One region of the Pseudomonas sp. B392_1p genome, then DNA from elsewhere that is predicted to be linked to it. Evidence: predicted binding sites of a transcription regulator. Region 1 holds the regulator's gene; each other region holds the start of a gene.
The links. Region 1 encodes FliA, which starts transcription of late flagellar genes. Its sites were predicted from a motif close to CTAAAGTTTNNNNNNNNNNNGCCGNTAA; they were not measured.
Positions count from the first base shown of each region.

Region 2: a site for FliA is predicted at 1,434-1,461, ahead of ACTV8E_RS17860 (flagellin). Genes of this name have one in related genera too.
Region 3: a site for FliA is predicted at 1,215-1,242, ahead of flgM (flagellar biosynthesis anti-sigma factor FlgM). Genes of this name have one in related genera too.
Region 4: a site for FliA is predicted at 2,232-2,259, ahead of ACTV8E_RS16670 (methyl-accepting chemotaxis protein). Genes of this name have one in related genera too.

Region 1 is NZ_JBQPXM010000006.1:142,831-146,406, forward strand. Features, by position in the region: gene ACTV8E_RS10835 (chemotaxis protein CheA) at 1-495, opposite strand, end outside; gene ACTV8E_RS10840 (protein phosphatase CheZ) at 507-1,292, opposite strand; gene ACTV8E_RS10845 (chemotaxis response regulator CheY) at 1,310-1,684, opposite strand; gene fliA (RNA polymerase sigma factor FliA) at 1,777-2,520, opposite strand; gene fleN (flagellar synthesis regulator FleN) at 2,517-3,347, opposite strand; gene flhF (flagellar biosynthesis protein FlhF) at 3,446-3,576, opposite strand, start outside.
Region 2 is NZ_JBQPXM010000014.1:53,009-56,584, forward strand. Features, by position in the region: gene ACTV8E_RS17860 (flagellin) at 1-1,352, opposite strand, end outside; gene ACTV8E_RS17865 (glycosyltransferase) at 1,730-3,576, opposite strand, start outside.
Region 3 is NZ_JBQPXM010000005.1:84,318-87,893, forward strand. Features, by position in the region: gene ACTV8E_RS09000 (chemotaxis protein CheV) at 1-262, opposite strand, end outside; gene flgA (flagellar basal body P-ring formation chaperone FlgA) at 398-1,150, shown strand; gene flgM (flagellar biosynthesis anti-sigma factor FlgM) at 1,283-1,588, shown strand; gene ACTV8E_RS09015 (flagella synthesis protein FlgN) at 1,632-2,105, shown strand; gene ACTV8E_RS09020 (flagellar brake protein) at 2,177-2,932, shown strand; gene ACTV8E_RS09025 (MFS transporter) at 3,011-3,576, opposite strand, start outside.
Region 4 is NZ_JBQPXM010000012.1:105,564-109,139, forward strand. Features, by position in the region: gene ACTV8E_RS16665 (adenylosuccinate synthase) at 1-535, shown strand, start outside; gene ACTV8E_RS16670 (methyl-accepting chemotaxis protein) at 604-2,184, opposite strand; tRNA gene ACTV8E_RS16675 (tRNA-Leu) at 2,336-2,422, opposite strand; tRNA gene ACTV8E_RS16680 (tRNA-Leu) at 2,536-2,622, opposite strand; partial or broken gene rnr (ribonuclease R) at 2,825-3,576, shown strand, end outside.

The DNA.
Region 1 (3,576 bases):
GAACTCGCTGTCAGTAATGTCCACATCGGCGCCGGGCTTGGCAGCTTCGGATGTCGTGGCCGGAGTCTGAGCAACAGGCGCAACAGGCGCAGCGACGGGAGCGGCATTCGAGTCGGCCAGACGCGCCAGCGCGGCCAGCAGCTCGGGCGTGGCCGGTGTCAGTTCAGACCCTTCTCGCACCTCGGTAAACATGCCGTTAATGGCGTCGAGGGCCTGTAAGACCACGTCCATCAGCTCTGGATCGACGCGTCGTCCACCCTTGCGCAGCATGTCAAAGACGTTTTCCGCAATATGGCAACATTCCACCAGCTCATTGAGCTGCAGAAAGCCTGCACCGCCCTTGACGGTATGGAAACCGCGGAAGATCGCATTGAGCAGATCCATGTCATCCGGACGGCTTTCCAACTCCACCAACTGTTCGGACAGTTGCTCGAGAATCTCGCCGGCCTCCACCAGGAAATCCTGGAGGATTTCATCATCGGCGTCGAAGCTCATAACAGTGCCCCCTAAAACCCAAGACTGGAAAGCAGATCGTCGACGTCGTCCTGACCGGACACGACATCATCACGTTTATCGGCATTAAGTTGCGGACCTTCACCCTGTGAAGAATTTTTTTGTTGGTCTAGCTCCGCACGCAGTTCGGCATGGTCATGCTGAATACCCGTGAAACGATCGACATCACTGGCCATCAGCATCAGCTTGATCAGATCGCTTTCCACTTCGGTTACCAGCGAGGTGACGCGCTTGATGACCTGTCCGGTCAGGTCCTGGAAGTCCTGCGCCAGCATGATTTCATTCAACTGCGCACTGAAACGCTCGCTGTCCTGCTCGCACCGGGCAAAGAACTGCTCAACGCGACGGGCCAGATGGCGAAACCCCTGTACATCCATTTCACGCTGCATGAAGCGTTGCCACTCCTGGCGCAATGCGCTCGCTTCGTCATGCAGCGCACTGACCATCGGCACGGACTCCTCCACCAGATCCATGGTCCGGTTGGCCGCCCGCTCGGTCATCTCTACCACATAGGACAGGCGCTCGGTGGCGTCGGTGATTTGCGACGCCTCGTTGCCATCCGTCAAACGCGGATCGATATGAAAATTGACAATGGCGGTATGCAGTTCGCGGGTGAGCTTGCCCACTTCCTGATACAGACCGCGATCACGCACCTTGTTGAGCTCGTGGATGATCTGCACGGCCTCGCCGAACTGCCGATTCTCCAGGCTGTTCATCAACTCGCGGGCGTTGTGCATCAAGCTGGTTTCCAGCTCCCCCTTCACATCGCGGTTTTCCATTGTTCCTCCGAGGCCTGTCAGCCGTTGACTCGCTCGAAGATCTTTTCGATTTTTTCCTTGAGACCCTGAGCAGTGAAAGGCTTGACGACATAGCCGTTAACCCCTGCTTGCGCCGCTTCAATGATCTGGTCGCGCTTGGCTTCCGCAGTCACCATCAAAACCGGCAGGTTCTTCAGGCGCTCGTCGGCGCGCACGACGCGCAGCAGATCGATGCCGCTCATGCCGGGCATGTTCCAGTCCGTTACCAGGAAGTCGAAATTGCCGCTTTGCAACATGGGTAACGCCGTCAGGCCATCATCGGCCTCGGCGGTATTGGTGAAGCCCAGGTCACGCAGCAGGTTTTTGATGATGCGTCTCATCGTTGAAAAATCATCAACGATGAGGATTTTCATGTTCTTGTCCAAATTCGACCTCCACACAGTGTAAAAACGCAGCCGGTCTCCGGACTGCGCCCCCTATATCCCGAAAACCAGCGTACCCCTGATCAGCGTGCCCGCCAGGCGCTCAGCCGCACCCGCAACCGCGCGGCGCACTGGCTGTGCAACTGACTGACGCGGGACTCGCTGACCCCCAACACTTCGCCGATTTCCTTGAGATTCAGTTCCTCGTCGTAATACAGCGACAGCACCAGACGCTCACGCTCCGGCAGATTGGAGATCGCCTCGGCCAAAGCATTCTGAAAGCGTTCATCCTCATGCTCGCGTGCAGGGCTGGGATGGGAATGGTTGGGATCTTCATCCACCGCATTGCCTTCGTTCTCCTGCAGCAGGTCGTCGAAACTGAACAGTCGGCTTCCCAAGGTATCGTTGAGAATGCCGTAATAATCTTCGAGGCTTAACTGGAGTTCGGCAGCAACCTCGTGATCTTTAGCGTCGCGACCGGTTCTTGCTTCAATAACCCGGATCGCGTCGCTGACCATGCGGCTGTTGCGGTGCACTGAACGCGGTGCCCAGTCGCCCTTGCGTACCTCATCCAGCATGGCGCCGCGGATGCGAATACCGGCATAGGTCTCGAAACTCGCGCCCTTGCCCGAGTCGTATTTCTTCGACGCTTCCAGCAAGCCGATCATGCCGGCCTGCATCAGGTCCTCAACCTGCACACTGGCCGGCAGGCGAGCGAGCAGGTGATAGGCGATACGTTTGACCAACGGTGCATGACGCTCAATGAGTTGGCTTTGCGAATCCTCGGGCTGTGCCCGGCTGTACATGCGAAGTCCTTGGGAATTCATACGGAAGTATCACCAGGTCTTTTCACCAGTCGCTCGACAAAAAACTCCAGATGCCCGCGTGGGTTGGCAGGCAACGGCCAGCTATCGACCTGTTGCGCAATGGCCTTGAACGCCTGCGCACATTTGGAGCGCGGATAGGCTTCGTAGACGGCGCGCTGCTTTTGCATCGCCTTGCGCACCGTCTCATCCATGGGAATGGCGCCGACATACTGCAGGGCGACATCCAGGAAGCGATCAGTCACCTTGGTCAATTTGGCAAACAGATTGCGTCCTTCTTCCGCAGTACGGGTCATGTTCGCCAGTACGCGAAAGCGGTTCATGGCGTAATCACGATTGAGCAATTTGATCAGGGCGTAGGCATCGGTGATCGAGGTCGGCTCGTCGGTGACTACCACCAGAACCTCCTGGGCGGCGTGCACGAAACTCACCACTCCCTCGCCAATCCCTGCCGCGGTGTCGATGATCAAGACATCGAGGTTGTCACCGAGATCACTGAACGCCTGAATCAGCCCAGCATGCTGCTGAGTGGACAGGCGCACCATGCTCGCGGTGCCGGACGAGGCCGGCACGATGCGAATGCCGCCCGGCCCCTGCAACACCACATCACGCAGCTCGCAGTCGCCGGCAATCACATCGGCGAGGTTACGTTTGGTGGCCAGGCCAAGCATGACATCCACGTTGGCCAGACCAAGGTCGGCGTCCAGTAGCATCACCCGGCGGCCGAGTTCGGCCAGGGCCAGCGACAGGTTGACCGAGACATTGGTCTTCCCCACGCCACCCTTGCCGCCCGTTACGGCGATCACCTGTACAGGATGCAAGCTACCCATGTTCTCTTAACCTCGCCATTCTGCGCTCACTGCCCGTAACCCCGGGCACCGCTCTTTGGCGTGACATGCTCGTAGGGCCACAACTTGCTTCCCCAGGTCTATCCAACGCGACGCGTCGCATCACTGTTATAAAGGCCGGCAAACATGTCGGCCATGAGATCCTCACTGGGATCTTCTGTCATCTGCATGCGCACCGCGCGGCTCACCAACTGGTGGCTGCGCGGTATGT
Region 2 (3,576 bases), on a different contig from region 1:
GTCTGCTGCTTGGTCAGCTCGGCGGTTTCGGAAGCGAAGTCGACATCCTGAATACGGCCACGGGAAGCAGTGGAGTTTTCCATGATCGCGGTCAGGTTGTTGATGGTGCTGTCCAGACGGTTCTGTACGGCACCCAGGTCAGCACGCTGGGAGTCGATGCGAGCGATGGCCTTGTCCAGAATGAACAGAGATTGCTGGGCAGAGTCAGCGCTGCGAATGTCGGAATCCTTGACGGTCGATAGCGTGGACGAAACCGGAGTCGCGCCGAACAGAGTGGCAGCAGAGCCAGTACCGGTGATGGAGAACGCCTTGGAGGAGTCAACGTTGACTTCACCGCGAATGATCTGGGTGTCTACCAGAGCGGTAGCAGCGGTCTTGGTATCATCGCCGGCTTGTACGGAAACGTTGATGCCACCAGCGCTAAAGGCGACACCCGATGCGGCACCGATTTCGAAGTTCTCACCCGCTTCGTTGATGACACTGATTTCCTTGCCGTCGTAGGCAACAGTCACGTTCAGCTTGCTGGCGTTGTCGCGCAGTTGTTCGAACAGTTGCTGCTCGCTGGTGGCGCCGAGGATTTCGATGGACTCTTCGCCCACGGTCAGCTTGAAGTTACCCACGGAGCCGGAGCTCAGGGCATCGCCGTCCAGGGTGACAACGGTACGAGCGGAGACGCTCAGACCACCGATGGCACCATCCATTGCCTGGGCAATGCTCTTGGCCGAGCCGCTGGCGTCATAGGACACGGTTACAGCCTGGCCGCCGCCGACAATGGTGGCGCTACCGGATGCCAGGGGAGTGGTGCCCACGGCGCCGCCACTGGCCGAACCGACCTGGTTGGAACCGATCTTGTTGGCAGCGACGCTGTCCATGCTGATGTTGATGGTTTCGTAGGCGTTGGCGCCGACCTGGAAGGCGGTGGTACCGAAGGAGCCGTCCAGCAGATTGCGGCTACCGAAGGTGGTGGTTTCGGCGATACGGTTCAGCTCAGAGGTCAGCGCGCTGTACTCGGCCTGCATGGAGGCGCGGTCTTCGTCACCGTAGGAACCGTTGGCGGACTGCAGAGCCAGTTCGCGCATGCGCTGCAGAATGGAGGTGGATTCGCCCATGGCCGCTTCAGCGGTTTGTGCGATGGAGATACCATCGTTGGCGTTCTTGGTGGCAACGTTCAGGCCGTTGATTTGGCTGGTCAGACGGTTGGAAATCTGCAGACCGGCGGCATCATCCTTGGCGCTGTTGATGCGCAGGCCGCTGGACAGACGCTGCATGCTGGTGGACAGGCTGTCCGAAGCACGGTTCAGGTTCTTCTGAGTAGTCAGGGAAGCAATGTTGGTATTAACGGAGAGAGCCATCTATGGAATCCTCATGGGTTGGCTTAAGGTTCCCACGCCCTCGGCTTGCGCCTGATGTGGCCTGGAGAACTGTCATAAGGGTTATCGTCGACTCTCGCGGATGCTTTAGGGGTACCTGCGTCTTTTTTCGCCATTACCACGCCACTACGTGTCCTGGTGCACATTTGCAACCATATAGCACGACGTTATCCGGGTTACTCCCCAACCCCCTTCTCCGGGGCTGCAGGGACGAGTTGAGCGAGAGGAATCGTAGCCTACTGCTGGCCGCGTCGATATCAGTGCCAGCACGTCGGTAATGCTGCGCCCTGCGATCCCGTGCACCCGAACGCAACCACCAAAACGCAAAAGCCCGCGGCACTGCGGGCTTTGCTTAGCGATTAACCCGGCAGCCAAGCCTTGCGCCACAGTTCCAGGTTATCCCCCTCAAGCATCCAGTCTTTGTGCACAGCAGCGCGTAGCTCATCGCCAATCTTCGCCGTCGCATCCAGGTCGGACAGGTGCATGCGAATCGCATCCACCCAATCCTTGAAGCGGTTCTTCACCCGTGTCACCGGCAGATCGCCCTGGTAACAAACCAGATCGGTGCACACCACCGGGAAGCCGCAAGCGCCGTATTCCAACAAGCGCAGGTTGCTCTTGCACTCATTAAACAGGTTCGGCTCAACCGGTGCCAACGCCAGGTCCAGATTCAAGCCCGCCAGCGCAGCCGGATACTCCTCGATATCGATTCCGGGGTGAAACTCGTGCACATAAGGCCGCAGTTTGTCCGGGCACATGCCGAAGAATACCCACTCCACTTCGTTAGCCAATTCCTTGACCACATCAGCGATCATTTCCAGGTCACCGGTATGACTGGAACCCCCCGCCCAACCCACTCGCGGCTTATCAGACACGCGCCGTTCGCTGCTCAGGCCAGTCCACCAACGCGGATCCAGGCGGTTCTTGACGACCTGAATATCCGCATGCATACCGGCAAAGGCCTCAGCCAACGGCTCGGTAGACACCACAAAGCGATCCACATAACCCAGGCCACGCCGTATGGACTTAAGAATATCCTTGGGTATATGGCCTCGATGCACACTCTTGATCGGTAAATTGGGCAGGTAATCATCCAGCTCGAAGACCTTGAAGGCCTTGGAGAACTTATTCATCCGCCCCACTATCTCCAATTGGGCATCCGTCACCTGCCGCTGCAGGACAATGGAGTCGGGGTTATAACGCTCCAGCTCAGGAATGCTAAGCAACCTGCCTGACAACGTACCATCAATAAGCCCGGCCTCCTTTGCCGCATTGAACGGCTGGATGACCCGATACTGACCGCAACCCGTCTTGTCAGCCATATGGGCCAGGACCACCGGCAGCGGGCGCCAGCTCAAAGGACGCCAAGTGAGATTGGCATCCACCTCAATTTCGAAGCCCTTGCCATTCAATGATAAGTTGGCGTTATACGCCGGATCTCGAGCAATAAGTGGCAGCCATTTTTCATACATCGCATCCTGCTCAGCCATAAAGCGCTTGCGCTTGGCCTCGGCCTTCGCAGGATCAACGTTATTTTGACTGACGTTGCCCACATGCATGACGACCGAGTGTGGCGTCCATACGGTCAGATAGCCCGCTTCACGCACTTTTAGGCACAGGTCAACGTCGTTATAGGAAACCTTGAAGGCCTCTTCATCCAAGCCACCTACATCCTCGTAAATGCTCTTGCGAATCAGCAAGCAGGCCGCTGTCACAGCCGTCAGATTCTGATCAACCTGCATCCGCTGCATGTAGCCAGAATCGGTTTGCTCCGCCCCAATGAATGGATGGTCCGCAGGGCCCCGCAGACCAAGGATTACCCCGGCATGCTGGATCTGGCCGGTCGGATACAGCAACTTGGCGCCCACGATGCCTACCTCGGGGCGCTGCCCGTGGTTCATCAATGCTTCCAACCAGTCTTCACGCAAGATCGCGGTATCGTTGTTGAGCAATACGAGGTATTCACCGCGGGCCTCGCGGGCCGCCATATTGTTGATCGCTGAGTAATTGAACGGGTGCGGATAGCGCAGCACGCGTACCTTGTCGGCCCCCATTTTTTCTACGCCATTCAGCCAATCACGCGCCTCCGCCGTCTCGCTATTGTTATCGACAATCAGCACTTCGAAGTTGGGGTAGCGGGTTTTCTCAAGCAGGCTGGTAATGCACCGGAGCAGCATGGGTAGCTGATCCTTGGTGGGCACGATGA
Region 3 (3,576 bases), on a different contig from region 1:
GCCGCTCGGTCAGAGCGCGACGGCCGGTAGCCATCGACAGGTCGAGAATCGGAACGGTTCCGCCACGGATATTCGCCACGCCACACACTACCGCGCTCGATTTGGGCATGACATTCAGACGGGGACAAGGCAGTACTTCCTTGACCTTGAAGACATTGATGCCATACAGCTGACTGCCGTCGAGACGAAACAGCAAGAGCTCCAGGCGATTCTGTCCGACCAGCTGAGTGCGCTGGTTTACCGAGTCCATTACACCAGCCATGCCGGCTCCCTTGATATGAATAGAACGTTGTATGTTCAGGTAGGGACGGAAAGTGCCGCCGTGCTTACCCACACGCGCACCAAAGTTCGATGCTCGCCTTTTACCTGGCGGCACGTACTTTGCTTCTTTTAGGGCATGAAGATTGCCCTGTCATTTTTACGACGTTTATCCAGGCTTGCTCAGCCCCTCGCCTGCGTTGCCGTGCTGCACAGCATCTCGTCACAGGCGGCGCCAACACCACAAACGCTACCTGATCAGCTTATCGGCACAGCCCAGGCATTTCTTGAGGCCACTGTCGCCGACTACTTGCAGCGCAGCGCCATCGCCGGGCGCCATGAAATCGACATGAACCGACTGGACCCACGGTTGCGCATGCCGTTTTGCGACCAACCCCTGTATGCCAGCCTGGAAAACCCGCCACAGCCCATCGGCCGGGTCACCGTGCGCGTCGGCTGCAGCGGTCGTTCGCCCTGGAGCGTCTTTGTCCCCGCCCAAGTGCGCCTGTATCGCGACGTAGTCGCCGTCGCGCGCCCCTTGGCGCGCTCAAGCACCATCGGTTTTGCAGATATCCGCCTGGCGGAGCGCGACGTCGGCCAGCTCAGCCAAGGCTATCTGACCGAGCTGGATCAGGCCCTGGGCTACAAATTGACGCGCCCCGTCACCGCCGACCAGATCCTCACCCCCAACCACCTGGAACGAGCCGATGTGGTGAGCAAAGGTGATCAGGTCGTCATCAGCGCCCGCAACAGCGGCCTGAATGTACGCATGCCCGGCGAAGCGCTGAGCAACGGAGCGCCAGGTGAACAGATCCGGGTACGCAACCTGGGCTCCCAACGCATCATCAAGGCCAGGATCAGTGGCCCCGGACAGGTGGAAGTGGACCTCTAAACCGTCAAGAACTGTTTAAATCCTTTAAACTGTGACCCGAAACGCAAAACCGTATCGGATCGCACTAAAGTTCCTGCCGCCCTGGCCGAGAATAATGGCATGCGTCCATACACCCGTCCGAGGTAGCGAATCATGGTTATCGACATTCAGCGGTCGAACGGCACCCCCGTCCCGCCCAGCACAAACCGCAGCAATGCGGCGCAGCCGCCGATCGACACCGCGCTGGCCCAGCCTGCAACACCGGCCAAAAGTGGCGAGCCGGTACTTCTCAGTGCTGAGGCTCAACAGTTGCAGCAGATCAGCGATCAATTGCGTAGCCAGCCCAGTGTCGACCACGAACGCGTGGCACAAATCAAGCAAGCCATCGCCGATGGCAGCTATCAGGTCGACAGCCAGCGCGTGGCCAGCAAGCTGCTCGGTTTCGAAACCCTGCGCTGATTGACCCGCGAGGGAGCAGGACGCCCGCTCAACAGAGGTTGTTATGCCAGCAGTAAGCCTTTTGCAGCAGTTCAATGACGATATCGCCAGCGCTGAGCGTCTGCTCGCGCTGCTCGACAGCGAGTATCAGGCCTTGAGTCGCAGTGAGCTGGCGCTGCTGGAAGAACTGCTGGAAGAGAAACAACAGCTGCTTGCCCTGCTTGAGCAGCATCGCCAGCAGCGCAGCGAGCTGTTGCGTGGTCTGCAACTGACGCCCGACCGTGATGGCCTGCAAGCGTTTGCGCAACGCTCGCCGCAGGGCCCCGCACTGATGGAAAGTGCCGATACCCTGAGTGAACTGCTGCAGCGCTGCCAGGAAGCCAACCTGAGCAATGGCCGCCTCATCCAGCATGGCCAGAGCAGTGTCGAAGGGTTGCTGATGATCGTGCGCGGCAAGAATGACACCGCCGGGCTCTATAACCGTCGCGGTCAGAGCACCGGTAACATAGCCCGCCAGCGCCCCATCAATCTGGCCTGAATTAATAAACTGATCTGCCTCGATGCTCGCAGGGGCAGGTCGGTGTCGTACCGTTCGGAGACTTCGAGACAGTGTCAAAATTCCTGGATGATGACAACGCGCCCCAAGGCCCGGTGATACTCCGGGAACCCTTGGAAATCCTCGCCAGTTTAAAGCTGCTCCAGCAAGGCCTGGATAGTTTGACAATCACCTTCGACGGCCAAACTCAGCACTACCAGAGCCTTCTGGTGGATCTTGATCGGGAGCGTGGCTTGCTCGCGCTGGATGAACTGGTACCTGCCGACGGCGAGGCCCGCCTGCTAGGGGGTGAGAGCTTCCATGTCCAGGGGTATCACGAAGGCATACGCATGGCCTGGCGTACCGAGCGTGCCCAGATTCGCCGCGGCGAACATCAGGGGCATCGCTGCTACTGGATCGAGCTGCCTGAGGAAATGGATTATCACCAGCGCCGTGACGCCTACCGCGCCCCCCTCAAGCCCAGCCAGATCCCCACGATCAATCTGGCCGGCAGCCTGCTCTCCCCCTCACTGGTCGGCAAACTGCTGGACATCTCGGCCACCGGTTGCAAGCTGCGCTTTCCAGGCAACGTGCTGAGCGTTCTGGAGCGCGGCGAAGTCTACGAACGACTGAGCATTGCCCTGCCCGAAGCCACTCTGGTGCTGGCCGCTGAGCTGCGCCACTTGCACTACGAAGAACGCCACGAGGCCAGCTTCGCCGGCATGCGCTTTCACGAAATCAGCGGCCTCGAGCAGCGGCAGATCGAGCGCTTCGTCTTTCAGGTACAGCGAGAAAGTCGCCGCCTCGAGCGCGAAGGCCCCTTCGAATAATCGTCGAGCCCGCCACGGAGACGCTCCGCGCGTCTCCGATGCAGCGTAATGCACTAATACCTTTCCCTAGCCGCACGGCTAATCCTGCATCTGCTCCTGCACCACGTGCTCGTCGACACGCGGGTCCAAGGCGGCCTGCAAGGGCGAGCCCGCCATGCTATCCAGCACTGGCACGTGATGCAGCGGCGCATCTTCGACCTGGTGCAGGTTGGTTACCCGATGCGGACGAACACTCAGTGCCAGCAGCAGCCCGCAGCCACTGAAGAAGGCATACAGCAGATTTGCCCCCAACACGCGCATCAATACCCCCGCCAACAACGGCCCAATCGCCGCGCCGACACCGAAGGTCATCAGCAGCATCGCCGTCAGTGATACCCGACGCTCCGCTTCCACGTGGTCATTGGAGAACGCCACCGCCAACGGGTACAGGCTGAACATCAACAGGCTGGCCAGGCAGCCAATGGGCAGCAGCAACCAGAGCGATCCCTCTTGCAGCAGGGCCAGCGGCAGGCTGGCCAGGCTGAGCAGCAAGGCACACACCCGAATCAACTGTGGCCGGTCGTAGCGATCGGACAGCCAACCCAGCGGCCACTGCCCGACAAGTCCGGCCAGAATGCAGCTGCCCATGAACAGGCCGACCTCGG
Region 4 (3,576 bases), on a different contig from region 1:
TTTCGGTCCGCTGTACCTGGATTACATCCTCGGTATCACCAAGGCCTACACCACCCGTGTCGGTTCCGGTCCGTTCCCCACCGAGCTGTTCGACGACATCGGTGCACGTCTGGCCAGCAAGGGCCATGAGTTCGGCTCCACTACGGGCCGAGCACGTCGTTGTGGCTGGTTCGATGCGGTGATTCTGCGTCGCGCCATCGAGATCAACAGCCTTTCCGGTATGTGCCTGACCAAGTTGGACGTGCTCGACGGCCTGGAAACCGTCAAGCTGTGTGTGGCCTACAAGGACGCCAATGGCGTGCTGTTGAGCGATGCACCGACCGAGGCCGACAGCTACGAAGGGCTGCAGCCGGTCTACGAAGAAATGCCCGGCTGGAGCGAATCCACCGTTGGTGCCCAGAGACTGGAAGACCTGCCAGCCAATGCTCGTGCTTACATCAAGCGCATTGAGGAGCTGGTCGGCGCACCGATCGACATCGTCTCCACCGGCCCGGACCGCAACGAGACCATCGTGATGCGTCATCCTTACGCCTAAGCGTTGGCTGATGTGAAAAAACCGCCCTTCAGGGCGGTTTTTTTGTGCCTGCGAATACTGCGTGGAGCTTAGGTTCTGAAGCGATTGAGCAGTTGATTGAGGTTATCCATGCCGTTACGGATTTCCCGGCTGCTGTGCACCGCATCCTCGCTGTCGCGGTGTGACTGGTTGGCCAGTGCGGTCAGTTGGGTGATGCGCTGATCGATGTCCTGGGCGACCAGGTTCTGTTGCTCGGCTGCGGAGGCAATCTGCAGATTCAGGCCATTGATCGCGTCCATGTCCTGCGCCATGGTGTCCAGCAGTTGCGAGGCCTGTCGGCTCTGTTGCAGATTGCTGCTGGTTTGGGCGGCATTGCGCTGCATGTGTTGCAGGGAGTCGCGTGCGCGGTCCTGCAGGCGGGTGATGATGCTGCCGATCTCGCCAGTGGACTCTTGGGTGCGGCTGGCCAGGGTGCGCACTTCGTCGGCGACAACGGCAAAGCCGCGTCCGGCCTCGCCGGCTCGCGCCGCTTCGATGGCCGCATTCAATGCCAGCAAGTTGGTCTGTTCGGCAATCCCGCTGATCACTTCCAAGACTTTGCCGACCTCCAGGCTTTCAGTTTCCAGGGCTTGCATCTGCTTGCCTGCTTCTTCCATCTGGGAATTCAAAGCCGTGAGCAATTGGGTGCTGCGCTCAACTGCCTGCTGGCCTTGTTCAGTATTTCGTTCGGCGGCCTGGGCGGCGTTAGCGGCGTCGCTGGCGTGGCGGGCGACTTCGGCGACACTGGCGCTCATCTCGTTCATCGCCGTGGCGACCTGGTCCAGCTCCGAGTGTTGACTGGCAGCGCTGCGTTCTGACGTCTGCAGGCTGTTTAGGGTGTGTTCAACATGCTGATTGGTTTTCTCGCTGGTCAGTTTGACCCGGGCGAGCAATTCGCGGACCTGTTCGGACATGCGATTGCAGGCATGGACGATATGGCCAATCTCGTTGTCCTTCCAGTTCGAATGCAGATGTTGCGTGAGGTCGCCGTCGGCGACACGGCGCAGGCTTTGCTCGACGTTGCGCAGTTCGCGCATCAGCGGCTGCATGCCGAATTGATGCCCGCCGGCGACCAGTAAAAGGATGCCCAGCACAGCGACAAAGGCTATCTGCAGTTGCTGGCGCTGAGTGCTCTCTGCGTGCCGGGTCATCAGGGTGACCGCGTCGTTCATTTCCTTGATCAGGGTCACGGAGTTCTGTTGCAAGCGTCGCAGGTCAAGCTGATCGCCAGACTTGAGGTTCTGTACCTGATCGCGCAGGGTTCGCCAGTGACCGCCAACGGCCTGCAGTTGGGTCTGAATGGCGGGGACTTGTATTTGGCTGATGCCGCGTTGCGGGTTGCCGTGCAGCAGGTCGCGGTGGGCTTTGTCGAATTGCTCAATGGTGGCCAGCAAAAGGCTGCGCTCGATGGTCCCCGTTTGCAGCAGGAGGGCTTCCTTGCTGATCTTCTGACTCAGCATGCGTTGAGCGCCCGCGACGTTGATGGTTTCTGGCGAGACCGAGAGGCTGGCGTAGAGGCTGGCGGTACTGATCAGGGCCAGCACGAACATCAGGCCATAGGAAAACAGAAACTGATGGCTCAGCGTGCGCAGGCCGAGACTGCGCAGCGAAGAGTTGATAAATGCGTTCATGGAGTGTCCGAAAGTCTGCGGCAAACGACTGTGTTTGCGTTAACAAGTAATCGGCAGCGGCACGAAGAGCTGTATATCTAGGCTGATGTTGTCGAAGGCAAAATGCAGACGAAAAAAAACCGAGCTGGATAGCTCGGTTTTTTTAGAAGAGTGGTGCCCAGGAGAAGACTCGAACTTCCACGGTGTTGCCACCGCTAGGACCTGAACCTAGTGCGTCTACCAATTCCGCCACCTGGGCACATTGCGATGATCGCTCATCGACTTGTTCGCCGGTTACCGATTTCACTCGGTGCGAAGCCGGCGGCTTCGTTGCTACTAAATCCCGGTCTTGCGACATGGATTACAGAAAAATGGTGCCCAGGAGAAGACTCGAACTTCCACGGTGTTGCCACCGCTAGGACCTGAACCTAGTGCGTCTACCAATTCCGCCACCTGGGCACGGGAAACAATGATACTTACTTATTTCCGTGTTACAACGTCTCTGCAACGTTGTGGGCGCGAACTATACGGTTGAGCATTTGGCTTGTAAACCCCTGATGGTGAAAATAATTGTTCAGGGAAGGCTGCCGTCGGACAGCATTTCGCGCTTCAATAGCAACAGGGCGGTCCTGCCCCTTTTATATACAGGTGACTTCGCTTAATGGCCGATTGGCAATCCCTCGATCCCGAGGCCGCCCGCGAGGCGGAAAAATACGATAACCCCATTCCCAGCCGTGAGCTGATTCTGCTACGGCTGGATGAGCGTGGCGCTCCGGCAAGCCGCGAGCAATTGGTCGATGAGTTCGGGCTGACCACCGACGAGCAGCTCGAGGCGCTGCGTCGCCGTCTGCGCGCCATGGAGCGCGACGGCCAGCTTGTCTACACCCGGCGTGGCGCTTATGCCCCGGTGGATAAACTGGATTTGATTCGCGGGCGCGTCAGTGGGCATCGTGACGGCTTCGGTTTTCTGATCCCCGATGACGGCAGTGACGACCTGTTTCTCAGTCCAGCGCAGATGCGCCTGGTCTTTGATGGCGACAAGGTGCTGGCACGGGTGGCTGGCTTTGACCGGCGCGGACGTCGCGAGGGCGCTGTGGCGGAAGTCGTCGAGCGCGCCCACGAGACGCTGGTTGGCCGCTTCTTCGATGAGAGCGGCATCGCCTGCGTGGTGGCGGATAATCCGAAGATTCAGCAGGAAATCCTCATTCCGCCCGGCAAACAAGGGCAGGCCCAGCATGGACAGTTCGTCCAGGTGCGCATTGAACAGTGGCCCAGTGGCTTTCGCCAGGCGCAAGGCGAAGTGGTCGAGGTGCTGGGCGAATACATGGCGCCGGGCATGGAAATCGAAGTGGCGCTGCGCAGCTACGATATTCCCCACGTCTGGCCCGACGAGGTTGTTAAAGAAGCCGGCAA